One region of the Streptomyces sp. SS1-1 genome, then DNA from elsewhere that is predicted to be linked to it. Evidence: predicted binding sites of a transcription regulator. Region 1 holds the regulator's gene; each other region holds the start of a gene.
What was found. Region 1 encodes HrcA, which represses chaperone genes, less so after heat shock. Its sites were predicted from a motif close to TTNGCACTCNGNNNNNCNGAGTGCNAA; they were not measured.
Positions count from the first base shown of each region.

Region 2: the regulator HrcA is predicted to act here: its motif matches at 4,158-4,184, upstream of groES (co-chaperone GroES).
Region 3: the regulator HrcA is predicted to act here: its motif matches at 3,311-3,337, upstream of groL (chaperonin GroEL).

Region 1 is NZ_WBXN01000004.1:2,321,557-2,331,278, reverse strand. Features, by position in the region: gene hemW (radical SAM family heme chaperone HemW) at 1-816, shown strand, start outside; partial or broken gene F8R89_RS11835 (Uma2 family endonuclease) at 916-1,429, shown strand; gene F8R89_RS11830 (DUF3097 domain-containing protein) at 1,398-2,219, opposite strand; gene F8R89_RS11825 (MBL fold metallo-hydrolase) at 2,251-2,991, opposite strand; gene hrcA (heat-inducible transcriptional repressor HrcA) at 3,159-4,175, shown strand; gene dnaJ (molecular chaperone DnaJ) at 4,176-5,312, shown strand; gene F8R89_RS11810 (nitronate monooxygenase) at 5,390-6,472, shown strand; gene F8R89_RS11805 (16S rRNA (uracil(1498)-N(3))-methyltransferase) at 6,469-7,215, shown strand; gene F8R89_RS11800 (hypothetical protein) at 7,275-7,808, shown strand; gene F8R89_RS11795 (S41 family peptidase) at 7,884-9,722, shown strand, end outside.
Region 2 is NZ_WBXN01000004.1:4,306,970-4,316,691, forward strand. Features, by position in the region: gene F8R89_RS21310 (RNA polymerase sigma factor) at 1-906, shown strand, start outside; gene F8R89_RS21315 (THUMP-like domain-containing protein) at 953-2,218, opposite strand; gene F8R89_RS21320 (polysaccharide deacetylase family protein) at 2,217-3,275, shown strand; gene F8R89_RS21325 (polysaccharide deacetylase family protein) at 3,272-4,093, shown strand; gene groES (co-chaperone GroES) at 4,331-4,639, shown strand; gene groL (chaperonin GroEL) at 4,760-6,388, shown strand; gene F8R89_RS21340 (hypothetical protein) at 6,494-7,534, shown strand; gene F8R89_RS21345 (ester cyclase) at 7,794-8,486, opposite strand; gene F8R89_RS21350 (SDR family NAD(P)-dependent oxidoreductase) at 8,558-9,331, opposite strand; gene F8R89_RS21355 (MOSC domain-containing protein) at 9,447-9,722, opposite strand, start outside.
Region 3 is NZ_WBXN01000004.1:3,263,073-3,272,794, reverse strand. Features, by position in the region: gene F8R89_RS16075 (glucosyl-3-phosphoglycerate synthase) at 1-629, opposite strand, end outside; SAM riboswitch class I at 797-966, shown strand; gene thrC (threonine synthase) at 985-2,268, shown strand; gene F8R89_RS16065 (MoaD/ThiS family protein) at 2,265-2,540, shown strand; gene F8R89_RS16060 (cold-shock protein) at 2,985-3,191, shown strand; gene groL (chaperonin GroEL) at 3,501-5,123, shown strand; gene F8R89_RS16050 (NADH:flavin oxidoreductase) at 5,342-6,469, shown strand; gene F8R89_RS16045 (hypothetical protein) at 6,507-7,076, opposite strand; gene F8R89_RS16040 (DinB family protein) at 7,120-7,653, opposite strand; gene F8R89_RS16035 (DUF397 domain-containing protein) at 7,679-7,882, opposite strand; gene F8R89_RS16030 (helix-turn-helix domain-containing protein) at 7,866-8,705, opposite strand; gene F8R89_RS16025 (hypothetical protein) at 8,821-9,063, shown strand; gene murQ (N-acetylmuramic acid 6-phosphate etherase) at 9,011-9,722, opposite strand, start outside.

The sequences.
Region 1 (9,722 bases):
GGCTATCTGGCCACGCTCCGCGAGGGCGGCTTCAACCGGATCTCGTTCGGCATGCAGAGCGCGCGGCAGCACGTCCTGAAGGTCCTGGACCGCACCCACACCCCCGGCCGTCCCGAGGCGTGCGTGGCCGAGGCCCGCGCGGCCGGCTTCGACCATGTGAACCTCGACCTGATCTACGGCACCCCGGGGGAGTCCGACGACGACTGGCGGGCGTCCCTTCAGGCCGCGATCGGCGCCGGGCCCGACCATGTGTCGGCGTACGCGCTGATCGTCGAGGAGGGGACCCAGCTGGCCCGGCGCATCCGCCGCGGCGAGGTCCCGATGACCGACGACGACGTCCACGCCGACCGCTACCTGATCGCCGAGTCCGTCCTGTCCGAGGCGGGCTACGACTGGTACGAGGTGTCCAACTGGGCCACCACCGAGGCGGGCCGCTGCCTGCACAACGAGCTGTACTGGCGCGGCGCCGACTGGTGGGGCGCGGGCCCGGGCGCCCACTCCCACGTCGGCGGGGTCCGCTGGTGGAACGTCAAGCACCCCGGCGCCTACGCGGCGGCACTCGCGGAGGGACGCTCCCCGGGCGCCGGCCGCGAACTCCTCACCGTCGAGGACCGGCGCGTCGAACGCATCCTCCTGGAGCTGCGCCTGCGTGAGGGCGCCCCGCTGGACCTGCTCCACGAGGAGGGCCTGCGCGCGTCCCGCCGCGCCCTGTCCGAGGGGCTGCTGGAGCAGGGGCCGTACGACGAGGGACGCGCGGTGCTGACCCTGCGCGGCCGCCTGCTCGCGGACGCGGTGGTCAGGGATCTGGTGGACTGATCACTCCGGCGAGTGAATCCCCCCGGAACGCCGGTTCGGTCCTAACCTGGTTCGCAGGCTGCCGCCAAAAGGACGCGGCGGATGTGGAGGGCCACGGAGATGACCGCTGTGGACGAGCGTGGGATGACCAAGTACTTCGAGGAACTTGAGCCTCCCGAGGCGTCAGGGTCGAGCTTCTCCGGGGGGAAATCGTGATGATGGCGGCTCCCGATCTGGTGCACAACCGGATCGTGGCGGATGTGCAGGACCAGATTCCGCGGAAGCCCCGGGAGCGACTCCAGACGACGGACCTGGACATCGTCGACGAGGCCAGCGAGCCCATCCCGGACCTCGTGGTGCTGGAACGCGGTGTGGCTCGAGCGTCGACCGGGACTACGGGATGAAGCGTTCCATCTAAGCGGCGGGCAGGATCCCCGTCTACCTGATCATCGACCCGATCATGGCCCACTGCGTTCTCCTCACCGACCCCGTCGGGGAGGGAGATCAAGCTGACTATCGCGGGCAGTGGATCACGAAATTCGGTGATCCCGTGCTGCTCGAACCGCTCGGTGTGGAACTGGACACGGGCGAGTTCGGAACCCTCACGGGCGTCCGGCGTCACCGCCTGCCGTGACGAAGTCGATCAGCTCCTCCACCCGCCCCAGCAGCTCCGGCTCCAGGTCCCTGTAGGAGCCGACCCGCTTCAGGATCGCCTGCCACACCGCGCCGGTGTTGTCCGGCGGCCAGCCCAGGGCGCGGCAGACGCCCTTCTTCCAGTCCTGGCCGTGCGGCACCCGCGGCCACGCCTCGATGCCCAGGGAGGAGGGCTTCACGGCCTCCCAGATGTCGATGTACGGGTGGCCGACGACCAGCGCGTGCTCACTCGTCACCGCCTGTGCGATCCGCCACTCCTTCGAGCCCGGCACCAGGTGGTCCACCAGGACGCCCAGCCGCGCGTCGGGGCCCGGCGCGAACTCGTCGACGATCGTCGGCAGGTCGTCGACGCCCTCCAGGTACTCCACGACGACGCCCTCGACGCGCAGGTCGTCGCCCCACACCTTCTCGACCAGCTCGGCGTCGTGCCGGCCCTCCACGTAGATGCGCCCGGCGCGGGCCACCCGGGCCCGCGCGCCCGGGACCGCCACCGAGCCGGACGCCGTGCGCGCCGGGCGCGCGGGGCCCGCGGCCGGCTTCACCAGGGTCACCACGCGGCCCTCCAGCAGGAAGCCCCGCGGCTCCATCGGGAAGACCCGGTGCTTGCCGAAGCGGTCCTCCAGAGTGACCGTGCCCGCCTCGCAGCGGATCACCGCGCCGCAGAAGCCCGTACCGGGCTCCTCGACCACCAGCCCCGGCTCCGCCGGGACCTCGGGGACGGACGTGGGCTTCTTCCAGGGCGGGGTCAGATCCGGGGAGTACTGGCGCATTCGGATGACGATAGGAGAACCGGACGCCCGGTCACCGCGACACGCCGAATCTCGCGGCCAGCCCGTCGCGCTGCCGCCGTACGAACTCCGCGTCCACCACCGCTCCGTGACCGGGCACGTACAGCGCGTCCCCGCCGCCCAGGTCGAGGAGGCGGTCCAGCGCGTCCGGCCAGTGCGACGGCACGGCGTCCGGGCCGGCCTGCGGCTCCCCGGACTCCTCCACCAGGTCGCCGCAGAACACCACCTCCGGCTCGCCGGGGAGCCGGCCCGGCACCAGCACCACCAGGTCGTGGGCCGTGTGCGCCGGACCCACGTTCGCCAGCAGCACCTGGCGCCCGCCGCCCAGGTCCAGCGTCCACTCGCCGCTCACCGGATGGCGGGGCACCACCAGCGCGTCCGCCGCCTCCTCCGCCGCGCCCGCGTCCAGGCCGTGCCGCACCGCGTCCGCCCGCAGCTCCTCGCGCGCCCGCCCCTGGAGGACGGTCTCCACGCCCACCGGTCCGTAGACCTCGGCGCCCGCGAACGCCGCGGCGCCGAAGACATGATCGAAGTGGGGGTGGGTCAGCGCGAGATGGGTCACACGGTGACCGGTCAGCCACTGCGCCTGCGTCCGCAGCCGCGCCCCCTCCGCGAGGCTCGAACCGGCGTCCACGAGCAGGGCGGCCCCGTCGCCCGCGACCAGCCCCACCGTGCAGTCCCAGCCCGGCAGACGGCACCTGCCCACCCCGTCCGCCAACCGCTCCCACCCCAGCTCTTCCCAAGTCACCGTCATACCGCGACGCTATCGACAGCACCCCCGCCGAGCACGGAGGTGAAACCGACCGGCCTTGCCCGGGGTGTACCCCACCGCCGTACACTGGCCGGGGACGGCTGGCACTCGGACGGACAGAGTGCCAGGAACCGGCGTCAAGGGGACCGACCGCTGGAGGTGTGCGCGAGATGCTGAGTGAACGCAGGCTCCAGGTGCTGCGCGCGATCGTCCAGGACTACGTCGGGACGGAGGAGCCGGTCGGCTCCAAGGCGCTCACCGAGCGGCACAGCCTCGGCGTCTCCCCGGCGACCGTACGCAACGACATGGCGGCCCTGGAGGACGAGGGCTACATCGCGCAGCCGCACACCAGCGCCGGGCGCATCCCCACCGACAAGGGCTACCGGCTCTTCGTCGACAAGCTCGCCGGTGTGAAGCCGATGACCCCGCCCGAGCGGCGCGCCATCCAGAACTTCCTCGACGGCGCCGTCGACCTCGACGACGTCGTCGCGCGGACGGTACGGCTGCTCGCGCAGCTCACCCGGCAGGTCGCCGTCGTGCAGTACCCGTCGCTGACCCGGTCCACCGTCCGGCACGTCGAGCTGCTCTCGCTCGCCCCCGCGCGCGTGATGCTCGTGCTGATCACGGACACCGGCCGGGTCGAGCAGCGGATGATCGACTGCCCGGCACCCGTCGGCGAGGCCTCGCTCGCGGACCTGCGCGCCCGGCTGAACAGCAAGGTCGCGGGCCGGCGCTTCACCGACGTGCCCCGGCTCGTCGAGGACCTGCCCGAGGCGTTCGACGTCGAGGACCGCGGCACCGTCTCGACCGTGCTCTCCACCCTCCTGGAGACGCTCGTCGAGGAGAACGAGGAGCGGCTGATGATCGGCGGCACCGCCAATCTGACCCGCTTCACACATGATTTCCCCCTCACCATCCAGCCGGTGCTCGAAGCCCTGGAGGAGCAGGTCGTGCTCCTCAAGTTGCTGGGCGAGGCGGGGGATTCGGGCATGACCGTGCGCATCGGGCACGAGAACGCCTACGAAGGACTCAACTCCACGTCCGTCGTGTCGGTGGGCTACGGTTCGGGCGGCGAGGCAGTCGCCAAGCTCGGCGTGGTCGGACCGACCCGCATGGATTACCCGGGAACGATGGGAGCGGTACGCGCAGTGGCACGTTACGTCGGACAGATCCTGGCGGAGTCGTAGGTGGCCACGGACTACTACGCCGTGCTCGGCGTGCGTCGCGACGCGTCGCAGGAAGAGATCAAGAAGGCCTTCCGGCGGCTCGCCCGCGAGCTGCACCCGGACGTCAACCCGGACCCGAAGACCCAGGAGCGGTTCAAGGAGATCAACGCCGCCTACGAGGTGCTGTCGGACCCGCAGAAGAAGCAGGTCTACGACCTCGGCGGCGACCCGCTGTCCCAGGCGGGCGGCGGAGGCGCGGGCGGCTTCGGCGCCGGTGGCTTCGGCAACTTCTCCGACATCATGGACGCCTTCTTCGGCACCGCGTCCCAGCGGGGCCCGCGCTCGCGGACCCGGCGCGGCCAGGACGCGATGATCCGGCTGGAGGTCGAACTCGACGAGGCGGCCTTCGGCACCACGAAGGACATCCAGGTCGACACCGCCGTCGTCTGCAACACCTGCAACGGCGAGGGCGCCGCGCCCGGCACCTCCGCGCAGACCTGCGACATGTGCCGCGGCCGCGGCGAGGTGTCGCAGGTGACCCGGTCCTTCCTCGGCCAGGTCATGACCTCGCGCCCCTGCCCGCAGTGCCAGGGCTTCGGCACCGTCGTCCCCACACCGTGCCCGGAGTGCGCGGGCGACGGACGCGTGCGGTCCCGCCGCACGCTCACCGTCAAGATCCCGGCCGGCGTCGACAACGGCACGCGGATCCAGCTCGCGGGTGAGGGCGAGGTCGGCCCCGGCGGCGGTCCCGCCGGCGACCTGTACGTGGAGATCCACGAGCTGCCGCACTCCACCTTCCAGCGGCGCGGCGACGACCTGCACTGCACCGTCACCATCCCGATGACGGCGGCGGCGCTCGGCACCAAGGTCCCGCTGGAGACGCTGGACGGCATGGAGGAGGTCGACATCCGGCCCGGCACCCAGTCCGGCCAGTCGATCCCGCTGCACGGCCGCGGTGTGACGCATCTGCGCGGCGGGGGCCGCGGCGACCTCGTCGTGCACGTCGAGGTGCAGACCCCCACCAAGCTCGACCCCGAGCAGGAGCGCCTGCTGCGCGAGCTGTCCAAGCTGCGCGGCGAGGAGCGGCCCCAGGGCCAGTTCCAGCCCGGTCAGCAGGGGCTGTTCTCGCGGCTGAAGGACGCCTTCAACGGTCGGTGACCGAGCGGCCCGATCCCTTCCGCCGCAAGGGGAAGGGCCGATTCGGACTTGTTCGGAGGACGTGACACCATGCGGGCATGTCCTCCGCACTGACCGATCTCCTGCCGCACCCGATCGTGCAGGCCCCCATGGCGGGCGGTGTCTCCGTGCCGCAGCTCGCCGCTGCCGTGTCCGAGGCGGGAGGGCTGGGCTTCCTGGCCGCCGGGTACAAGACCGCCGACGGGATGTACCAGGAGATCAAGCAGCTGCGGAGCCTCACCCAGCGCCCCTTCGGCGTGAACCTCTTCATGCCCCAGCCGGAGCAGGCCGACCCGGCCGCCGTGGACGTCTACGCCCATCAGCTCGCCGGTGAGGCCGCCTGGTACGAGACCGAGCTGGGGGACCCCGAGAGCGGCCGCGACGACGGCTACGACGCCAAACTCGCCGTGCTGCTCGACAACCCGGTGCCGGTCGTCTCCTTCCACTTCGGGGTGCCCGGCGCCGACGTGCTGGAGTCCCTGCGCCGCGCCGGGACCTTCACCCTCGTCACCGCCACCACCCCCGACGAGGCCCTCGCCGTCGAGCGGGCCGGGGCGGACGCCGTGATCGCCCAGGGCGTCGAGGCGGGCGGCCACCAGGGCACCCACCGCGACAACCCCGAGGCCGAGTGCGCCGGACTCGGTGTGCTCACCCTGGTCTCCCAGATCCGCGAGACCGTGGGCCTCCCCGTCGTCGCCGCCGGGGGCATCATGCGGGGCGGCCAGATCGCCGCCGTCCTCGCCGCCGGGGCCGCCGCCGCCCAGCTCGGCACCGCCTTCCTGGCCACCCACGAGTCCGGCGCGAACGCCGTGCACAAGCAGGCGCTCACCAACCCCCTGTTCACCCGCACCGAGCTGACCCGTGCCTTCTCCGGCCGCCCGGCCCGCGGCCTCGTCAACCGCTTCCTGCGCGAGCACGGGCCGTACGCGCCCGCCGCCTACCCCGAGATCCACCACCTGACCGCGCCGCTGCGCAAGAAGGCCGCCGCCTCCGGCGACCCCCAGGGCATGGCGCTGTGGGCCGGGCAGGGCCACCGCCAGGCCCGCGAACTGCCCGCCGGTCAGCTCGTGGAGGTCCTGGCCGCCGAACTGGAAGCCGCGGCGACAGCGTTGTCCGCCCACCCGAAGGGACCCACCCGATGACCGCGCCCGTCTTCGTCGTCGACTCCCTGGAGCACGCCGGCGGGCCGTACGTCCTCGACGGGCCCGAGGGCCGGCACGCCGTGTCCGTGAAACGGCTGCGGGCCGGCGAGGAGGTCGTCCTCACCGACGGGCTCGGGCACTGGGCCGAGGGCGTCGTCGCCGCCGCCGAGGGCAAGGACCGGCTGGTCGTCGACCTCGGCGCGGTCGCCGAGGAGCCCGAGCCCCGGCCGCGGATCACCGTCGTCCAGGCCCTGCCCAAGGGCGACCGGGGCGAACTGGCCGTCGAGACCATGACCGAGACCGGCGTCGACCGGATCGTGCCGTGGACGGCCGCCCGCTGCATCACCCAGTGGAAGGGCGAGCGCGCGGCGAAGGCCCTCGGCAAGTGGCGGGCCACCGCCCGCGAGGCCGGCAAGCAGTCCCGCCGGGTGCGCTTCCCCGAGGTCACGGAGGCGGCCACCACCAAGCAGGTCGCCGCCCTCCTCGCGGGAGCCGCGTTCGCCGCCGTCCTGCACGAGGACCGGGACTACGGCAGCGCGCCGCTGGCCACCGCCGAACTGCCCGCCGAGGGCGACCTGGTGCTCGTCGTCGGTCCCGAAGGCGGCGTCTCCCCCGAGGAGTTGGCCGTGTTCGAGGAGGCCGGCGCACGCGCCCACCGCCTCGGCCGTTCCGTGCTGCGCACCTCGACCGCCGGGACCGCCGCGACGGCCCTGCTGCTGGGGCGCACCGGCCGCTGGTCCTGACACGGCATGGCCGTATGCGCCCTACCGCGACACGCGGGACAGTGGCAGGCTGCCCTTCCATGGGGGTTTCGCACAGGATCCGGGGCCGTGCGGCGCGAGGGGTCGCCGTGACGGCGCTCGCCGCGCTGGGAGCCGGCGGTATGACCGCCTGCGATCCGGGCGGCCTGAGCGCCGCGTCCGTGGCGTTCACGACCGACCAGACCGTCACCAAGGAGCTGGAGCGGCAGAAGGCCGACGTCCAGTGGCTCAACTGCACCGGCTCCTACGACGGCGGCAGCGGCGGGAGTTCGCCGAGGGCCGACGAGCGGACGGTCGTCAAGGTGGACTGCGAGGGCGAGACCTCCGACGGCAAGGACATCACCGTCACCGGCCGCATCACGCGGGCCGTCAGCGGCTCCTGCGTACGTGGCGACCTCGTGGCGAAGGTCGGCGGCAAGCAGTGGTTCCACGTCAACGGCCTCGGCAGGTGCGACGCCACGCCGTCCCCGGTGGGGCCCGGCGACGGCGGGCGGCCCGGCCCGACCGTCACCGTGACCGTCACGAAGACCGTCTACTGCCAACAGCGCCCGAACTGCTGGCCGGAGGGCAAGTGAACGGTCGGCCACCGGACCGTGGGGAATGGCCCCGAAGCCCTGTCCGCGGCCCCCACCCTTCCCTAGGGTGATCGCGTGACACAGCCCGCGACCTCCACCCCGGTCCCGCCCGCCTATCTGCGCCACCCGCATCTGCACGGCGACCTCGTCGCGTTCACCGCGGAGGACGACGTCTGGCTCGCCCCGCTCGACGGCGGCCGCGCCTGGCGGGTCAGCGCCGACAACGTCCCCGTCACCTCGCCGCGCATCTCGCCCGACGGCACGACCGTCGCCTGGACGTCCACCCGCGACGGGGCGCCCGAGGTGCACATCGCGCCGGTCGACGGCGGCCCCTCCACCCGCCTCACCCACTGGGGCAGCCAGCGCACCCGGGTGCGCGGCTGGACGCCGGACGGCCGGGTCCTCGCCATCAGCACCTGGGGCCAGGGCGGCAGCCGCCGCACCTGGGCGCACGCCGTCCCGCTGGACGGCGGCCCCGCCACCACCCTGCCGTACGGACCCGTCGGTGACGTCGTGCACGGGCCGCGCCTGCTGCTCGCCTCCGCGCCGATGGGGCTGGAGGCCGCCCGCTGGAAGCGCTACCGGGGCGGCACCGCGGGCAAGCTGTGGATCGACCGGGAGGGCGACGGCGACTTCGTCCGGCTGCACGAGGACCTCGACGGGAACCTGGAGTGCCCCCTGTGGGCGGGCGACCGGGTCGCGTTCCTCTCCGACCACGAGGGCGTCGGCGCCGTGTACTCCTCCCTCGCCGACGGCTCCGACCTGCGCCGGCACACACCCGTCGACGGCTTCTACGCCCGGCACGCCTCCGGGGACGGCACCCGCGTCGTCTACGCGAGCGCCGGTGAGCTGTGGCTGCTGGACGACCTGGACACGGCCGAGCCGCGCCGCCTCGGCGTCCGGCTCGGCGGGCAGCGCACCGACCGCCGGCCGTACCTCCTGAACGCCGCCCGCTGGTTCGGCTCCGCGTCCCCCGACCACACCGCGCGCGGCAGCGCGGTCGCCGTCCGCGGCAGCGTCCACTGGGTCACCCACCGCTCCGGCCCCGCCCGCGCGCTCGCCGCCGAGCCCGGCGTCCGCGCCCGGCTGCCGCGCACCTTCCGCGCGGACGGCGAGGAGTGGGTGGTGTGGGTGACGGACGCGGAGGGCGAGGACGCCCTTGAGTTCGCCCCCGCGACCGGCCTCGCGCCCGGCGCCACCCCGCGCCGGCTCGCCGCCGGACGGCTCGGCCGGGTGCTGGAGCTGGCCGTGGCGCCCGACGGCAGCCGGGCCGCGGTCGCCGCGCACGACGGACGGCTCCTGTTCGTCGAGCGGGAGAGCGGCGAGGTCCGCGAGGTGGACCGCAGCGCCGACGGCCCCGTCTCGGGGCTGGTGTTCTCGCCGGACTCGGCCTGGCTGGCCTGGGCGCACCCCGGCCCCGACCCGCTGTCCCAGCTGAAGCTCGCCAACACCACCGACCTGTCGGTGTCCGAGGCGACCCCGCTGCGGTTCCGGGACTACGCGCCCGCGTTCACGCTCGACGGCAAGCACCTGGCGTTCCTGTCCACCCGGGCCTTCGACCCCGTCTACGACGAGCACGTCTTCGACCTGGCGTTCGTCGTGGGCTCACGGCCGCACCTGATCACCCTCGCCGCGACCACGCCGTCCCCGTTCGGCCCGCAGCGGCACGGGCGGGCCTTCGACGCCCCGGACAAGGACGAGACCCCCGACAGCGAGGGCACCCCGGCCACCCGGATCGACCTGGAGGGGCTCGCCGACCGGATCGTGCCGTTCCCGGTCGAGGCCGCCCGCTACGGGCATCTGCGGGCCGCCAAGGACGGGGTGCTGTGGCTGCGGCACCCGGTGCGCGGCGTGCTCGGCGCGGCCCGGGCCGGACTCGACGACCCCGAGCCGAAGACCGAGCTGGAGCGCTAC
Region 2 (9,722 bases), 2.0 Mb from region 1:
ACCTGCCATCCCGTGCTGTCCCCGGAGGCCCGCACGGCCCTCACCCTGCGCCTCGTCGGCGGTCTGACCACCGCCGAGATCGCCCGCGCCTACCTGGTGCCCGAGGCCACGGTCGCCCAGCGCGTGGTCCGCGCCAAGCGCACCCTCGCCACCCGGAACGTCGCCTTCGAGGTGCCGTACGGGCCCGACCGGGAGGCTCGGCTCGGCTCCGTCCTCGACGTCATCTACCTGATCTTCAACGAGGGGTACGCGGCGACCGCGGGCGACGACTGGCTGCGCCCCGCGCTGTGCGAGGACGCGCTGCGGCTGGCCCGGCAGCTCGCCGCGCTGATGCCGAAGGAACCCGAGGTGCACGCCCTGGCCTCACTCCTGGAGTTCCAGGCGTCCCGTACGGCCGCCCGCACCGCCCCCGACGGCACGCCCGTCCTGCTGCGCGATCAGAGCCGGCGCCGCTGGAACCGCATGCTGATCGCCCGGGGCATCACCGCCCTGGACCGGGCGGGCGCGACGGCCACGGGCGCCCCCGGCCCGTACGCCCTCCAGGCCGCCATCGCCGCCTGCCACGCGCACGCGTACCGCTACGAGGACACCGACTGGGGGACCATCGCCACGCTGTACCGGCTGCTCGCCGCCCGGTCGCCGTCGCCGGTCGTGGAGCTGAACCGGGCGGTCGCCGTCTCGATGGCCGAGGGCCCCGGGCCCGCCCTGGAGATCGTCGACGCCCTCGCGGGAGAACCGGCGCTGCGGGACTACCACCTGCTGCCGAGCGTGCGCGGCGACCTGCTGCTGCGCCTCGGCCGTACGGCGGAGGCGCGGGCGGAGTTCGAGCGAGCGGCGGCGCTGACGCGCAACGGGCCGGAGCGGGAGATGCTGCGCAGACGCGCGGCGGACATCCGGTTCGGCTAGTGCTGTGACCGGAAAAGTTCACCGGCTCGCGGCGCCCGGCACGGCACTAGGCGGGGTGTCCCACCAGCATCGTCGGGGCCCCCGCCACCCGGGTCAGGAACACGGTGGCCGCGTTCGGCCCTTGCGGTTTGACCTTGCGGCGCAGTTCCTCCGGTTCGACCGCCGAGCCGCGCTTCTTCACGGTCAGCGTGCCCACCCCGCGCTCCCGCAGCAGCGCCTTCAGCCGCTTCACGTTGAACGGCAACCGGTCGGTGATCTCGTACGCGGCGGCGAACGGCGTGGGGCGCAGCTCGTCCGCGGTGATGTACGCGATGGTCGCGTCGACGAGCCCGCCGTCCAGCGACTCGGCGACCTCGGCGACCAGATGGGCCCGGATGACGGCGCCGTCCGGCTCGTACAGATAGCGTCCGACGGGACGCACCGCCGGGTCGGGCAGGCCGCGGCCGAGCAGCGGGCGCGGGCCCGGCAGCAGGGTGGCGCGGACCGCCCCGGGGGCCGTCCCGAACCAGAGCACCGCCTCCTTGACGTCCCCGCCGTCCGAGATCCACTCGGCCTCCGCGTCGCCGGGGACCGCCTCGTGCGGGATGCCGGGCGCGACCTTCAGGGCGGCGTGGGGCGCGGTGCGGGCCGCCTCGACGGCCCAGGACAGGGGCGGCGAGTACGCCTCCGGGTCGAAGACGCGGCCGCGGCCGCCGCGCCGGGCCGGGTCGACGAACACGGCGTCGAATCCGCCGGTCGCGACCTCGGTGACGTCCGCCTCGCGCACCTCGACCAGGTCAGCCAGCCCGAGCGCCGCCATGTTGGCCCGGGCCGCCGCGACCGTCACCGGGTCCCGGTCGACGGCCAGCACCCGGATGCCGGCCCGCGCGAGCGCGATCGCGTCGCCGCCGATGCCGCAGCACAGGTCGGCCACCGAGCCGATGCCCAGCTCCCGCATCCGGGCCGCCCGGTACGCCGCCACGCTCGCCCGCGTCGACTGCTCGACCCCGTTCGGCGTGAAGTACATGCGCCCCGCGTCCCCGGCGCCGAACTTCGCCGCCGCCCGCTGCCGCAGCCGGGCCTGCCCGAGGGCCGCGGACACCAGTCCGGCCGGGTGCTCGCGGCGCAGCCGGGTGGCGACGGCGAGTTCGTCGGCGGGGTCGGTGTCGCGCACGGCGTCGAGGAGGGCGCGGCCCTCGGGGGCGAGCAGGGCGGTGAAGGCGTCGAGGTGGTCGTTCACCGGGTCATTGTCGGCCAGTCGGAGGATGGTCCGCTCCACGGCGGCGCTGTCGGCCCGTTCCGGGCGGGGGTGCCTGCCAGGATCCGGCCCCATGCGACTTGTAGGACAAAATGACAAAAAGGGGCCTCTGGGGATCGCCGGGATCGCGGGGAGCACCGGGATCGCCGGGATCGTGTCCTGGGGCCGTCCCGTCGTCCGTGCGGTCCGGCGTGCGCGGCTGCGGGGAGCCGTCGCCGGGCTCGCGGTCGCCGCCGTCGCCTCGGGCTGCGCGCAGGGTGCCGTATCCGGTCCGGCGGGCGGCTCCTCCCCGGCCGCCGGTCCCGTGCCGAGCCGCTCGGCCGCGCCGGCGTCACCTCCGGACGGCACGCGGACCCCGGGCGGCACCCGTGCCCCGGACGGCAGGAAGCCCCCGTCCGCCCAGGAGGCCCACGCGGCCCGGGTCGCCGCGGCCCGGCGCTGGCGGCTCGCCCGCGTCCCCCTGGTGCCCCCGCCGCCGCCCGAGGTCAAGCCCCGGATCACCACCCGCAAGGGCTTCGAGGTCGACGGGCCCGACGAACCGGGCCTCCCCCCGGTCTTCACGACCGTCCCCACGAACCAGAAGGTCGTCTTCCTGACCATCGACGACGGCGCCGAGAAGGACCCGGCGTTCCTGCGCATGATGAGCGACCTGAAGGTGCCGTACTCCGCCTTTCTCAGCGACTACGTCATCAAGGACGACTACGGCTACTTCCGGCAGCTCCAGCGGGCGGGGGCCGGGCTGAACAACCACACCCTCCACCACCGCTATCTGCCCGGCCTGTCCTACCGGGGCCAGCAGTACGAGATCTGCGGCATGCAGGACGTCATGGAGGAGCGCTTCGGCGAGCGGCCCGTGCTGTTCCGGCCGCCCTTCGGCAACTACAACCGGGACACCCTGCGCGCGGCCCGGTCCTGCGGCGTGCGGTACGTCGCCCTGTGGAACGAGGAGGTCTTCGTCGACCGCTGGGACTACCGGGAGGAGGACCGGCGGATCCGTCCGGGTGACATCGTGCTCAGTCACTTCCGGGGCCGGGACGAGTGGAAGGGCACAATGCCCGACATGATCCGCCGGTTCCTGGACAAGGTCACGGCCGAGGGCTTCGCGGTCGCCCGGCTGGAGGACTACCTGTGACGCCGCCGCCGGGGTCACGCGCGTCCGTCGCCGTGGCCCTGGCGACCGTCCTGCTCGCCGGATGCGCCGGGACCGCCGCCACCGGCCCCCGCGCCGGGACCGGCCACGAGGCGACGCGCGCGGCGAAGAACGCCACGCACACCGCGCAGCCGTACCGCCGCTGGGGCCTGAGCGACCCGCTGCCCGCGCCGCCCCCGCCGCCCGCCCGGCGGGTCGCCCGGCCCCCCGGTGGACCGCCGCCCGTCCTGCGCCGCGTCCCCACCCGCGACCGGGTCGTCTTCCTCACCTACGACGACGGCGCCGAGAAGGACCCCCGCTTCGTCGGCATGGTCCGTGAACTGCGGCTGCCCGTCAGCATGTTCCTCACGGACAGCGTGGTCGGCCCCGGCTACGCGCACTTCGCGCGGCTGCGCGCGGTCGGCGCGTCCCTGCAGAACCACACCCTCGACCACGCCGCCCTGCGCGGACTGCCCTACGCCGGCCAGCGCGCCGAGATCTGCGGCCAGCAGCACAAGCTGCACGCCCGCTTCGGCGTCCGCCCCCGGCTCTTCCGGCCGCCCTACGGCACCTACGACGGCACCACGCTGCGCGCCGCCGACGACTGCGGGATCGGCGCCGTCGTGCTGTGGCGCGCGACGATGACGGGCGACGGCCGGCTGACGTACGCGAAGGGGCCCGCGCGCCTGCGTCCCGGCGACGTCGTCTCCGTGCCGTCCGCCGAGCCGGGCGGGCTGTCGCTGCGGGAGCGCACCACCCTGCTGCTGCGCGCGGTCCAGGAGCGGGGGCTGACCGTGGGCCGCCTGGAGGACTACGTCTGAGACGTCCCGTGGGCGGCTTCGGGTGTTCCGAGGGGCCGTCCGCGGCGCGCCGCGCCACGGCGAATTGGCACTCCGCTTGACCGAGTGCTAATCGCGGTCATAGTCTCGGCTCTGGCACTCCCCACTGGAGAGTGCCAACCACGCGACGGGCAGGTCCGGCACCCGCGACGACGGATCGACCTGGTCGCCACCTCAGACAGTTAACCCCGTGAGATCTCCGAAGGGGGAGGTCGGATCGTGACGACCACCAGCTCCAAGGTTGCCATCAAGCCGCTCGAGGACCGCATCGTGGTCCAGCCGCTCGACGCCGAGCAGACCACCGCCTCTGGCCTGGTCATCCCGGACACCGCGAAGGAGAAGCCCCAGGAGGGCGTCATCCTCGCCGTCGGTCCGGGCCGCTTCGAGAACGGCGAGCGCCTTCCGCTCGATGTGAAGGTCGGCGACATCGTGCTGTACAGCAAGTACGGCGGCACCGAGGTGAAGTACAACGGCGAGGAGTACCTCGTCCTCTCGTCCCGCGACGTGCTCGCGGTCATCGAGAAGTAGACGCCTCGAAGCTCTTGTCTTCAGCTGCGCCCCTGGCCCCCGCGACCACATGAGAACCGGGCGCCCGGGGCGCAGTGTCTTTTTTGAGAACCCACAGAATCCGAGAGGGCTCCCGCTGTCATGGCGAAGATCCTGAAGTTCGACGAGGACGCCCGTCGCGCCCTCGAGCGCGGCGTCAACAAGCTTGCCGACACGGTGAAGGTGACGATCGGCCCCAAGGGCCGCAACGTCGTCATCGACAAGAAGTTCGGCGCCCCCACCATCACCAACGACGGCGTCACCATCGCCCGTGAGGTCGAGGTCGAGGACCCGTACGAGAACCTCGGCGCCCAGCTGGTGAAGGAGGTGGCGACCAAGACCAACGACATCGCGGGTGACGGCACCACCACCGCCACCGTGCTCGCCCAGGCGCTCGTGCGCGAGGGCCTGAAGAACGTCGCCGCCGGTGCCTCCCCGGCGCTGCTGAAGAAGGGCATCGACGCCGCCGTCGCCGCCGTGTCCGAGGACCTCCTCGCGACCGCGCGCCCGATCGACGAGAAGTCCGACATCGCCGCCGTCGCCGCGCTGTCCGCCCAGGACCAGCAGGTCGGCGAGCTCATCGCCGAGGCGATGGACAAGGTCGGCAAGGACGGTGTCATCACCGTCGAGGAGTCCAACACCTTCGGTCTGGAGCTGGACTTCACCGAGGGCATGGCCTTCGACAAGGGCTACCTGTCGCCGTACTTCGTGACGGACCAGGAGCGCATGGAGGCCGTCCTGGAGGACCCGTACATCCTCATCAACCAGGGCAAGATCTCCTCCATCGCCGACCTGCTGCCGCTGCTGGAGAAGGTCATCCAGACCAACGCCTCCAAGCCGCTGCTGATCATCGCCGAGGACGTCGAGGGCGAGGCCCTGTCGACGCTGGTCGTCAACAAGATCCGCGGCACCTTCAACGCGGTCGCGGTCAAGGCCCCCGGCTTCGGTGACCGCCGCAAGGCGATGCTGCAGGACATGGCGACCCTCACCGGCGCCACGGTCATCTCCGAGGAGGTCGGCCTCAAGCTCGACCAGGTCGGCATCGACGTGCTCGGCTCCGCCCGCCGCGTCACCGTCACCAAGGACGACACCACGATCGTCGACGGCGCCGGCAAGTCCGAGGACGTCCAGGGCCGCGTCGCCCAGATCAAGTCCGAGATCGAGAACACCGACTCCGACTGGGACCGCGAGAAGCTCCAGGAGCGCCTCGCGAAGCTGGCCGGCGGCGTGTGCGTGATCAAGGTCGGCGCCGCCACCGAGGTGGAGCTGAAGGAGAAGAAGCACCGTCTGGAGGACGCCATCTCCGCGACCCGCGCCGCGGTCGAGGAGGGCATCGTCTCCGGTGGTGGCTCCGCGCTCGTCCACGCCGTGAAGGTCCTCGAGGGCAACCTCGGCAAGACCGGCGACGAGGCCACCGGTGTCGCCGTCGTCCGCAAGGCCGCCGTCGAGCCGCTGCGCTGGATCGCCGAGAACGCCGGCCTGGAGGGTTACGTCATCACCTCCAAGGTCGCCGAGCTCGACAAGGGCCAGGGCTTCAACGCCGCCACCGGCGAGTACGGCGACCTGGTCAAGGCCGGCGTCATCGACCCGGTCAAGGTGACGCGCTCCGCCCTGGAGAACGCCGCGTCCATCGCCTCCCTCCTGCTCACGACCGAGACCCTGGTCGTCGAGAAGAAGGAAGAGGAGGAGCCGGCCGCCGCCGGTGGCCACGGGCACGGCCACGCCCACTGAGTGAGCGGTTCCCCGTAAGACGCCGAGGGCCCGGCATCCCCGTCACGGGGGTGCCGGGCCCTCGCCGTACCCTCAGGGCGACGTCCGGACAACAGGGGGTGCGAGATGAGCCAGGTGCTCTACGGCGAACGGTCCCGGAACCCGTTCGCGCGGACCGTGGAACTGACCGGGGACGGACTGCGCAGAGGCGGCCGTACGACACCGCTCGCCGAGCTGAACCTCGGCGCCATGGCGGAGGCGTTCCTGCGGGGCCAGTGGCTCGGCGGCGGTGGCACCGAACGCCCGCTCGGGCGGCTGCCGCAGGACGCCGGGACCGTCCCCGTCACCCGGGTCACCGGCACCAGCACCCCGCTGAAGGTCCGCCGGGCCGCCGAGTTCGCGCGGGCCCTCGGCGAACTGTCCGTGCGCGTGTGCGGCGGACCGGCCGCCGTGGCCGCCCTCGCCGAACGGGCCCGCGCGGAGGACGTCCCGCTGTGGATGGCGCGCCGGTACGCGCCGGGCCCGGCCGGACCGGTGGCCGTCGCCGTGGACCGGCGCCTGGTCCGCGTCGACGTCTGGGGCCCGCACGCCCCGGCCGTACGGCTGCGCGCACCCCACGGCTATACCGGCGACTCCTCCTCGCCGGGCGCCGGCCTGGTGCTGACCGTCGGCGACCAGTACGCGCGGCTGTCCCTGCGCAGGACGCTCCGCAAGTCCAAGCGCGGCGTGGAGATCCAACTCCCCGGCCGCCGGTGGACGCTACGCCGCGCCGACGCGACCAGCTCCTGGCTGCTGCGCGACGACGCCCGGGTCGCCCTCCTGACCCGCCCGCCCCGCCGCCCCGACCTCGCCCCCGGCACGGTCCTGGCGCCCCTGCCGGCCGTGCGCCACGAGAGCCCCGACCCGCTGGACGCCGTCATGGCCCACGCGGTCGCGGCGTCCTTCGGCCTCGGCGACACCACGGGCTCGGCCCGCTTCCGCGCCCGCCCCGGCGACGACACCGACACCACCTGGGAACTGCCCTGGTTCAGCAACCTCGGCACCGGCCACGACGACAACGACTCGGGCGCCGCGGACGGCTGGGGCAGCGACGGCGGAGACGGCGGAGACGGCGGCGGCGGAGACGGGGGAGACGGCGGAGGGGACGGGGGAGGCGGGGGCGACTGACGGCGCCACCCGCGCACTCATCCCGTGCCCTCCACATACGGCCGGGCCCGCCCGCGCGACGGTGACGTCCTGTCCCAGACATGCCGGCGCGCCCCGCACACCGGGTCCGTCGCATACGTCACCTCGGCCGGGAAGCCGTCGGCCCTGACCCGCTCGGCTGCCGCCAGGCCGACCTGGACGACCGACCCGGCTGCGGCACCGGGACGGACAAAGGCCCCGCTCCCTCGGCTGGACGGGAGCGGGGCCTTCCCCTTCGCGGTCATTCGGCGAGTACCCCCAACTGCTCCATCAGACCCGCCCGGTCGTAGATCCAGTGGCCCTCACAGACGCGGCCGTCGCGGAAGCGCTGCCAGGTCATGCCCTGCATGCTCACGTCCTGGCCGGTCGGCGGGATGCCCAGGAAGTCGCCCTTGTGGTGGCCGGTCACGGTCCAGCGGGTGCAGACCCGGTCGTCCTCGGCCATCTGGTCGTCGACGCGGAACGTGAGGTCGAAGGCGCCGTACCAGCCCTCCAGCACCGCGCGCATCTCGTCCCGGCCCTGGACGGGGCGCGGATAGGACGGGTCGTGGTCCACGTAGTCGTCCGTGACGTGCTCGAGGATGCGTTCCGGAGGCCTGCGGCCCAGCTCGGTGAAGAAGGCCCGCGCGGCGAGGAGGTTCAGCTGCTCGTCCCGCACCACGTCCAGATCGGTGAAGACCGGCGGCCCGTCGCACAGGGCCACCATCTCCTCGTAGATCCGGCCGGTCTCGGGGAGGTGCGAGTTGCGCATCGCCTCGTCGTACGACGGGAACTCCACGATCTCCACGAAGTGCGAGCCGTCGGACCGGTCCCGGCCGATGAGGTCGTGCGTGGCCGTCCGCTTCCCCTTGGTCTGCTCGACCCACCTGTCCATCAGCCGGTTCATCTCGTCGAACCGGTCCGTCCTGCAGTCGATGAGCTGTACGAAGGTCATGGCGCCGGCGCCTCCCGGCCCCCCTGGGTGCGGCTGGACACGCTCATTCTCCTCCGCGTCCGGACCGCCCTCTACCGCGGGCCGTACTTGCGGCCCGTCCGGGACGAGATCGTGCCGAGCATGCCCCGCGGCACCAGCTTCGCCGCGCCCAGCAGCACCTTGTACCGGGGGTCCGGGATGGACAGCGCGCGCCCCCGCGCCAGGTCCTCCAGCGCGGCGGCCGCCACCTTGTCGGCGTCCAGCCACATCCACCCGGGGATGTTGTCCGTGCCCATGCCGGCCCGCTCGTGGAACTCGGTCCGTACGAACCCCGGGCACAGCGCCATCAGCCGCACCCCGCTCCCGGCCAGGTCCCGCGCCGCGCCCTGGGTGAACTGCACGACCCACGCCTTGGACGCGCCGTACGTCCCGCGCGGCACGAACGCCGCCACCGAGGCGACGTTCACGACCCCGCCCCGGCCCCGCTCGCGCATCGCCCCGGCCGCCGCCGACGTCAGCCGCAGCACCGCCTCGCAGTGCACCTTCAGCATCCGCAGCTCGTCGGCCATGGACACGTCGAGGTAGCGGCCCTTGTTGCCGAACCCCGCGTTGTTGATCAGCAGGTCGACCGGGTTGCGGCGGTCGCCGAGGCGGGCGGCGACCGCCTCGATGCCGGCGTCCTCGGCGAGGTCCGCCGTCAGCACCTCCGCCTCGACGCCGTGCCGGTCGTGCAGTTCGGTGGCCTGCTCGCGCAGCCGCTCGGTGTTCCGGGCCACCAGGACGAGGTCATGTCCGTCGGCGGCCAGCCGTCGCGCGAACGCGGCGCCCAGGCCCGCGGTCGATCCTGTGATCAATGCCGTTGTCATGGCGCAAGGTTAGGGGTCCGGAGCGCCCCGTTCCGCTCCGCGGCCGGCCAGTGGACACCCGCTCCGGCCGCCCCCGACGGCAACGCGCCCACGCCCCGCGCTCTTCGGCCTCGCGTCAGGAGCCGTACTTCGCCACGTACTTCTCCGCCGTCTCCACCGCCTCCGGGTGCAGCCACTCGGCCGCCGCCAGAAGCCGCGGCAGCAGCGACCGCTCGGTCGTGACCGCCCGGAACTGGAACGCCACCGTCACCTCGTGGTCCGGCCGCCGGACGACCTCGATGGCGTCGCCCGCCCGGATCTCGCCCGGCTCGATCACCCGCAGATACGCCCCCGGCGCGGCCTGCGCGGTGAACCGCCTGACCCACTGCCGTTCACCCAGATGGCCCTGGAA
Region 3 (9,722 bases), 940 kb from region 1:
GGCAGCTGCTCCAGCAGGGTGCGGCGGGCCGCGTACTCGCCGCCGAGCGGCTGTACGAATCCGGCCAGCTGCGGCCAGTGCATGTTCAGCAGGGGGCGGGCCATCAGCTCGGTGACCCGGCCGCCCTGTCCGGACGCGCCGCCGAGCGGGCGGTCGTACATCGCCTTGACCAGGTCGACGCCGGGGTCGGTGAGCAGCGGGCCGACGATGCCGAGGACGAAGTCCGAGGAGAACTCGCGCAGGTCGGCGTCGATGAAGCAGACGATGTCCCCGCCCGTCACCAGCAGCGAGCGCCACAGCACCTCGCCCTTGCCGGGCACGGCGGGGATACGGGGCAGGATGTCGTCGCGGTGGACGACCCGCGCGCCGGCCGCCGCGGCGACCTCGGCGGTGCGGTCGGTGGACCCGGAGTCGACCACGACGATCTCGTCGACCAGCGGCACCTGGTGCACCAGGTCGTGGGCGATGATCGCGACGATGTCGCCGACCGTCTCCTCCTCGTTGAGGGCGGGCAGGACGACCGAGACCGACTGGCCCGAGCGCTGCTTGGCGGCCAGCACGTGGTGCAGCGGACGGTCGGCCAGGGACCAGGAGCGGCTGATCAGCCAGCGCTCGACTTCTTCCAGCACGGTCGGCGGCTCCTCACTGTCGAAACTGTCGCACGACGTCGGTGATCCATCTCGCGGTTCGGACTGCTCTCTCAACTGTCCTGGCCTTCGGTTACAGTCTTGAACAACGCGAGTGACCATCGCATGTCAGGGTCGCCCGGGTTCACAACCGCAGGACAACCGCATACCGCTCATCCAGAGGGGCAGAGGGACACGGCCCGATGAAGCCCCGGCAACCCTCCAGTCGGTTCTCGTAGATCAGCGTCGATCGTCACCGTTGATCGTCTCCGCGAGGCTCCCGGCTAGGGAAGGTGCCAAATCCGTCTCACGGCGAGATGCGTCGTGAGGAAGATGAGGAGAAAGGGCCTCGCCTCACATGGCTGTGCAGACTGTTGCAAGCAGCACCGACTCCACCGTAGACCTCGGCCCCGCCGCCGCGCTGTCCTGTCGCGAGTGCGGCCACCGGGTCCCGCTCGGCCCGGTCTTCGCCTGCGAGGAGTGTTTCGGCCCGCTGGAGATCGCCTACGACTTCTCGGGCTACGACACCGAGAAGCTCCGTCGGAGCATCGAGGCGGGCCCCGCGAACATCTGGCGCTACGCGCCCCTGCTGCCCGTCCCGGCCGACGTGGCGGACAAGCCGAACATCAACCCCGGCTGGACCAAGCTCGTCAAGGCCGACAACCTCGCCCGCGAACTGGGCGTCACCGGCGGCCTGTACGTCAAGGACGACTCCGGCAACCCGACGCACAGCTTCAAGGACCGCGTGGTCGCGCAGGCCCTGGAGGCGGCGCGCGCCTTCGGCTTCACCACCCTGTCCTGCTCCTCCACCGGCAACCTCGCCGGCGCGGTGGGCGCCGCCGCGGCCCGCGCCGGCTTCCGCTCGTGCGTGTTCATCCCGCACGACCTGGAGCAGGGAAAGGTCGTCATGGCCGCGGTCTACGGCGGCGAACTCGTCGGCATCGAGGGCAACTACGACGACGTGAACCGTTTCTGCTCCGAGCTGATCGGCGACCCCGCCGGTGAGGGCTGGGGCTTCGTGAACGTCAACCTGCGGCCGTACTACGCCGAGGGCTCCAAGACGCTCGCGTACGAGATCTGCGAGCAGCTCGGCTGGCGGCTGCCGGACCAGCTGGTCGTGCCGATCGCCTCCGGCTCCCAGCTCACCAAGATCGACAAGGGCCTCCAGGAGCTGATCAAGCTCGGCCTGGTCGAGGACAGGCCGTACAAGATCTTCGGCGCCCAGGCCGAGGGCTGCTCGCCGGTGTCCACCGCCTTCAAGGCCGGCCACGACGTGGTCCGCCCGCAGAAGCCGGACACCATCGCCAAGTCGCTCGCGATCGGCAACCCGGCCGACGGCCCCTACGTCCTGGACATCGCCCGCCGCACGGGCGGCGCCGTGGAGGACGTGACGGACGCCGAGATCGTCGCGGCGATCAAGCTGCTCGCGCGGACCGAGGGCGTCTTCGCCGAGACCGCGGGCGGCGTGACGGTGGGCGTCACCAAGAAGCTCATCGAGAGCGGGGCGCTCGACCCCGCCAAGACGACCGTCGTCCTGAACACCGGCGACGGCCTCAAGACGCTGGACGCGGTGGCGGGTACGGGCCTCACCGCGACGATTCGTCCCAACCTTGACTCCTTCCGAGAGGCTGGCCTCGCATGAGCGTGACCGTTCGCATCCCGACCATCCTGCGCACCTACACCGGCGGTCAGGCCGAGGTCGCCGCCGAGGGCGCCACCCTGGCCGAGGTCATCTCCGACCTCGAGAAGAACCACACGGGGATCGCGGCCCGGGTGCTGGACGACCAGGGCAAGCTGCGGCGCTTCGTCAACGTCTACGTCAACGACGACGACGTGCGTTTCGAGCAGGGTCTGGAGACCGCGACGCCGGACGGCGCCGGCGTCTCCATCATTCCGGCCGTCGCCGGCGGCTGACCGGATGACCGAACATTACCTTCGGTAACCCCGGTTACCGAGCGTTCATCGAATTGCCTCCTCCGTAAGAGAAGCGGAGGAGGCAATTCTGTGTGATTGAGCGGGGTACAGTTGGGGAACGCACCGCCGGTCCCTGGACCGGCCGTCTTTGATTTCTGCCGCCGACCCGACAAGAAGTAGCCAAACTCCGCGGGTCCTATGCGGCTTTTGTTCTTTTTGCCCGGCCCGACTTGACCTGAAGTCAGCGGAATTGTCGCCACATTCCCGACCGGTCGTGCCCGGATTTCTCGTCCGATTGACCTGTTGCAGACGGCAGTTGGGCAGATACATTCAGCCGCGGTCGACGCGTTCCGGCGCACGCCCCCGACCGATCTGGGGGGCGAGGTCTGACCCGGATCCGCGAAGTGTGGATCTGTGCAAGGGCCAGTAATAGGGGAGTTAGGCATGGCTCAGGGCACCGTCAAGTGGTTCAACGCGGAGAAGGGGTACGGCTTCATCGCGGTCGACGGTGGTGCGGATGTTTTCGTCCACTACAGCGCGATCCAGATGGACGGGTACCGCACCCTGGAAGAGGGCCAGCGGGTCGATTTCGAGATCTCGCAGGGTCAGAAGGGGCCGCAGGCGGACATGGTCCGGCTGGCGACCGGCTGAAGCACGCGTCGACGAACAGCAGCGACGTTCTTCTTCGAAGGGCCCGCGCCTCCTGGGGGCGCGGGCCCTTCGTCGTGCCCTCGCGCCCCCGCGCGCCGACGGGCGCGATACCCGGGCGCCTTGCACTCTCGTACCCCGAGTGCTAATCATTGGCGTTAGCACTCTGAAGGTGAGAGTGACAAAGGAGGACCGGGTCGGTGAGGCCCGCAGGCCAGGTGGGGCAAGGAACCACGCGGCCGGCGAGCCGTCCGTCGCGGGCGCGGGCGCGGTCCGAAGGAATCACCCCCAGTCCTGGAGGGACCACTTCACATGGCCAAGATCATCGCGTTCGACGAGGAGGCGCGGCGCGGCCTCGAGCGCGGCATGAACCAGCTCGCGGACGCCGTCAAGGTGACGCTCGGCCCCAAGGGCCGCAACGTCGTCCTCGAGAAGAAGTGGGGCGCCCCCACGATCACCAACGATGGCGTGTCCATCGCCAAGGAGATCGAGCTCGAGGACCCGTACGAGAAGATCGGCGCCGAGCTGGTCAAGGAAGTCGCCAAGAAGACGGACGACGTCGCCGGTGACGGTACGACCACCGCGACCGTCCTCGCCCAGGCCCTGGTCAAGGAGGGCCTGCGCAACGTGGCCGCCGGCGCCAACCCGATGGCCCTCAAGCGCGGCATCGAGCGTGCCGTCGAGGCCGTCAGCGCCGCCCTGCTGGAGCAGGCGAAGGATGTCGAGACCAAGGAGCAGATCGCTTCCACGGCCTCCATCTCCGCCGCCGACACCCAGATCGGCGAGCTCATCGCCGAGGCCATGGACAAGGTCGGCAAGGAAGGCGTCATCACCGTCGAGGAGTCCCAGACCTTCGGTCTGGAGCTGGAGCTCACCGAGGGTATGCGCTTCGACAAGGGCTACATCTCGGCGTACTTCGCCACCGACATGGAGCGTATGGAGGCCGTCCTCGACGACCCGTACATCCTGATCGCGAACTCCAAGATCGCCAACGTCAAGGACCTGCTCCCGCTGCTGGAGAAGGTCATGCAGTCGGGCAAGCCGCTGCTGATCATCGCCGAGGACGTCGAGGGCGAGGCCCTGTCGACCCTGGTCGTCAACAAGATCCGCGGCACCTTCAAGTCCGTCGCGGTCAAGGCCCCGGGCTTCGGCGACCGCCGCAAGGCGATGCTGAACGACATCGCCATCCTCACCGGCGGCGAGGTCATCTCCGAGGAGGTCGGTCTCAAGCTGGAGAACACCTCCCTGGACCTCCTGGGCAAGGCCCGCAAGGTCGTCATCACCAAGGACGAGACCACCATCGTCGACGGTGCCGGCTCCTCCGAGCAGGTCCAGGGCCGGGTCAACCAGATCCGCGCCGAGATCGAGAACAGCGACTCGGACTACGACCGCGAGAAGCTGCAGGAGCGCCTGGCGAAGCTCGCCGGCGGTGTCGCGGTCATCAAGGCCGGCGCCGCCACCGAGGTGGAGCTGAAGGAGCGCAAGCACCGCATCGAGGACGCCGTGCGCAACGCCAAGGCGGCCGTCGAGGAGGGCATCGTCGCCGGTGGTGGCGTGGCCCTGCTGCAGGCCTCCCAGGTCTTCGAGAAGCTGGAGCTCGACGGTGACGAGGCGACCGGCGCCAACGCCGTGAAGCTCGCGCTGGAGGCCCCGCTGAAGCAGATCGCCGTCAACGGTGGTCTCGAGGGCGGCGTCGTCGTGGAGAAGGTCCGCAACCTCACGGTCGGCCACGGCCTGAACGCCGCGACCGGCGAGTACGTCGACATGATCGCCGAGGGCATCATCGACCCGGCCAAGGTGACGCGCTCCGCGCTGCAGAACGCCGCGTCGATCGCCGCGCTGTTCCTCACCACCGAGGCCGTCATCGCCGACAAGCCGGAGAAGGCCGCGGCCCCGGCCGGCGGCGGCATGCCGGGCGGTGACATGGACTTCTGATCGTCCTCGGGGCTCCGGCCCCGGTCGATCACGTCCTACGCGGAGGGCGGTGCTTCCTGTTCGCAGGAGGCGCCGCCCTTCGGCGTGTCCGGGGTCACGCGGGAGAGTTCGGCGAGCGGGATGCACCGGGCACGGAGAGGTGTTTAAGGTGATGCAACAATGCACATGCACATACTTCCCGGTCAGCCAGGCTGACCCCCTTCCGAGGAGCCCCCCATATGACCCTCGCCCAGCCCACCGCCTCCCGAGCGGCCGAGATCCTGTCCCGGCCCACCGTGATCAACGGCCTCACCGTCCCGAACCGCGTCGCGATGGCGCCGATGACCCGGATGTTCTCGCCCGGCGGCGTCCCCGGTGAGGACGTCCGGTCGTACTACGCGCGCCGGGCGGCGGCCGGAGTCGGCCTGATCGTCACCGAGGGCACCTATGTCGGGCACCCCTCGGCCGGGCAGAGCGACCGGGTGCCCCGGTTCCACGGCGAGGAGCAGCTCGCCGGGTGGGCGAAGGTCGCCGAGGCCGTGCACGCGGCGGGCGGCACGATCGTGCCGCAGCTGTGGCACATCGGCATGGTCCGCGAGCAGGGCCAGCCGCCCTTCACGGACGCCCCGGCCGTCGGGCCCTCGGGGCTGCGCATCGGCGCCGACGAGCCCACCGGCCGGGCGATGACCCGGCAGGACCTGGACGACGTGATCGGCGCCTTCGCCGACGCCGCCGCGGCCGCCGAGCGCATCGGCTTCGACGGCGTGGAGATCCACGGCGCCCACGGCTACCTCGTCGACCAGTTCCTGTTTGCGGGCACCAACCGCCGCACCGACGCCTACGGCGGCGACCCGGTCGCCCGCACGCTCTTCGCCGCGGAGATCGTGGCCGCCGTACGCGAGCGGGTGTCCCCGTCCTTCCCGGTGATCTTCCGCTACTCGCAGTGGAAGCAGGACGCGTACGACGCCCGTCTCGCCGAGACCCCGCAGGAGCTGGAGGCCATCCTGGCCCCGATCGCCGCGGCCGGCGTCGACGCCTTCCACGCCTCCACCCGCCGCTACTGGATCCCCGAGTTCGACGGCTCCGACCTCAACCTCGCGGGCTGGACCAAGAAGCTGACCGGCAGGACCACCATCACGGTCGGCTCGGTCGGCCTCGACGGCGACTTCATCCGGGCGTTCGCCGGCGAGGGCTCCGTCACCAAGGGCTTCGACGACCTGCTGGACGCCCTGGAGCGCGAGGAGTACGACATGGTGGCCGTCGGCCGCGCCCTCCTCCAGGACCCGCAGTGGGCGGCGAAGGTCCTCGACGGCCGCTTCGACGAGCTGAAGCCGTACGACGCGGCGTCGCTGAAGACCCTCAGCTGAACCCCGGCGGCCGGTAGCCGCCGCGGCGACGTGGCGGCTACAGGTTGCCCAGCGGCTCGATGTCGACCTTCACCGGGGTGCCCCAGATCCGCAGCACCTCGTAGTCGGTGAACTCGTGCACGAGCCGGTAGGCCATCGCGGGGCGCGGCCCGCGCCGCTGGGCGGCGAGATACAGCTCGGCCTCCCGGCGGTCGCGGCGCGGGGTGCCGCACAACTGCCACTCCTGCCCGTTCCACAGCTCCGGCAGCCAGCGCTGCTGGGGCTGCGGACGGTCGCCCCGCACCCCGTACCGGGACGGTGCCGTGCGCTCGGGGGAGCGGGGCACGTCCGGGCCGTTGAACTCCGAGCGCCGCGCGGCCCGGCGCCGGGTCTCGCAGAGCAGGCACAGGTCGTGCGCGTTCTCGTCGACCGGTCCGTTCGGATGCTCGGGGCAGCGCGTCGCGGGCGCGGCGCCGCCGGCGCTCTCGTCCAGCAGCTCGAGCGCACGGCGCAGATCCGCCTTCATCTCGTGCAGCCGGGCGTCCGGCGTGTCCGCGGTGAGGGCGTCGCCGTGCTCACCGACGAGACGGAGAGCACGGCCCAGGGCGGTCATCTGGGCGTGGTTCATGGACCCCAGTCTGGGCAGTCCCCGCCCCTTTACGCCATTCCCGTCAGCTCATCGTCTTCGCGCCGTCCAGGGACTCCCGGATGATGTCGGCGTGCCCGGCGTGCTGGGCGGTCTCCGCGATGACGTGCAGCAGCACCCTGCGCGCCGACCAGCGGGCGCCCTCCTCGTTCCACGGCGCCCGCGGCAGCGGGTGGGACGCGCTCAGGTCCGGGAGCTTCGCGACCAGCTCGTCGGTGCTCCGGGCGACCTCCTCGTACTCCGCCAGGACACCGGCCAGCGTCTCGCCGGGCAGCATCCTGAACTCGTCGGCCCGCTTCGCGAAGTCCGCCTCGGTCATCGCCGAGAAGTCGGGCATCGCCGACGGCCCCTCCACGATGAAGGCGGCCCAGGCCCGCTCCACCGACGTGACGTGCTTGATCAGCCCGCCCAGACACAGCGCGCTGGCGGTGGTCCGGGCGCCGGCCTGCTCGTCGGTCAGGTCCCGCGTGGTGAACCGCAGGAAGTGCCGGTGCTTGGCGAGCGCCTCCAGCAGGTCGGCGCGCTCGTCTACGACGGTGGTGTTCGTGGTGTCGGTCATGAGCCCACCGTAGAAGCCGATTAGGTCAGATCCTGACCGCTTGGACGAAGGCCGCCCAGACGGTTTCGGAGAAGACGAGGGTGGGGCCGTGGGGGGTCTTGGAGTCACGGACGGGGACGACGGCGGGGAAGTCGTGGGTGACTTCCAGGCAGTTGCCGCCGTCGCCGCCGCTGTGACGGGACTTGTGCCAGGTGGCCGTCTTCAGGTCCTGCTCAGGAATGCTCCTCATGCGCGTAATCCTCGGCCATGGCCTCGAGGACGGCCAGGGACTTCCGCGGAGAGAGCGCGCAGGCCGCGAGCAGGTCGTAGGTGTGCCGTCGGCGGCGGACCGTGGAGGGGTCGTCCTCCAGCCGTCCGGTGCCGATCCCCTCGAAGTAGACGAGCGGCGGCGCGTCCTCGAACTCCATCAGCTTGAGGGCGCCCTGCATGGCGGCGTGGGCCCCGGCCTCGAAGGGCAGCACCTGCACGATGACCCGGCTGCGGCGGACGAGGGCGGCGATGTGCCGCAGGGCCTCCGCCATGACCTCGCGTCCGCCGGTGAGCCGCCGCAGCGCGCCCTCGTCCAGAACCACCCACAACAAAGGGTTTGTTGGATCGCTGAGCAGGCGCGCCCGCTCCATGCGCGCGCTCACCAGCCGGTCGATGGCCTCCTGTGGGGCGGTCGGCTGGTAGGCCCGGCACACGGCCTCGGCGTAGGCGGGGGTCTGCAACAGGCCGGGGATGAGGAGCGGGGCGTACTCGCGGATCTCCGTGGCCGTCGCCTCGGCCTCCGCCGCCTGTGCGAAGTGCTCCGGGTACCGGGAGACGGCCGTCACCCGGCAGTTGCGCCGGAAGAAGTCGCCCGTGCCCAGGACCTCGTCCAGGACGCGGGCCTGCTCGGTCTGGAGCCGGCGGGTGCCGGCCTCCAGTTGGCCGACGAACGAGCCGCTGACGAACAGCAGTTGCCCCAGCTTCTCCTGGCTCAGCCCCGCCTTCTCGCGCGCGTGGCGCAACTCGGCGCCGAGCAGCGCGCGCGGCGACGACGACGGATCGAGGTCCTTGGGCCCCGGCATGGCACCTCCCGGTCGGACAGCCGAGGGTGTTGGGACACCCCCTCTGGCCAGCCTAGGCACTCACCCGCCACTCTGTGTGCCGAATCAGTGACTCAGCGTGGAGAGGTGACCGCCCATGAGGTCGTCCGAAGAGATCGTCGCGGCCCTGCGTGAAGCGTTCGCGGCCGTCGATGTCGTCCTGCCCTCCCTGTGCGTGGACCCCGTCACCGGGGCCGGCAGGGAGCCGTTCGCGCTCGTGCAGTTGGGGCGCTGCAACGTCCGCACCGCCGAGCGGCTGCTCGCCGTGCTCCGGGACGCGGCGGAGGTCAGGCGCCCGCCTCTCGCAGTGCCACCCGCAGATGCCCCTTCGCCGCGCTGAGCAGCTCGCCGGCCGTCGGGCCGTCGACGTCCGCGAGGAGGACCAGGATCGCCGTCTTGACCTCGCCGTCCGCCTCCGCCAGGGCCCGTTCGACGTCCGCGTCGTCCGCGCCGGTGGCGAGGGAGACGATCCGGCGGGAGCGGGCCCGCAGCTTCTCGTTGGAGGCGCGGACGTCGACCATCAGGTTCCCGTACGTCTTGCCGAGCCGGATCATCGTGATCGTCGACAGCATGTTGAGGACCAGCTTCTGCGCGGTGCCCGCCTTCAGCCGGGTCGAGCCGGTCAGCAGCTCCGGGCCGACGACGACCTCGATGCCGTGCTCGGCGGCGGCCGCCAGCGCGCTGTCCGCGTTGCAGGACAGGCCGATCGTCAACGCGCCGAGCCGCCGGGCGTGTTCGACCGCGCCGACGGCGTAGGGGGTGCGGCCGGACGCCGAGACGCCGACCACCGAGTCGAGCGGGGTGAGGGCGAGGGCGTCGAGGTCGGCGCGGGCCAGCTCGGCGGAGTCCTCGGCCCCCTCGACGGACGTGACGACCGCCCGGGGGCCGCCCGCGATGACGCCGACGACCTGCCCGGGGTCGGTGTTGAAGGTGGGCGGGCACTCGGAGGCGTCGAGCACGCCCAGCCGGCCCGCCGTGCCCGCGCCCGCGTAGACGAGG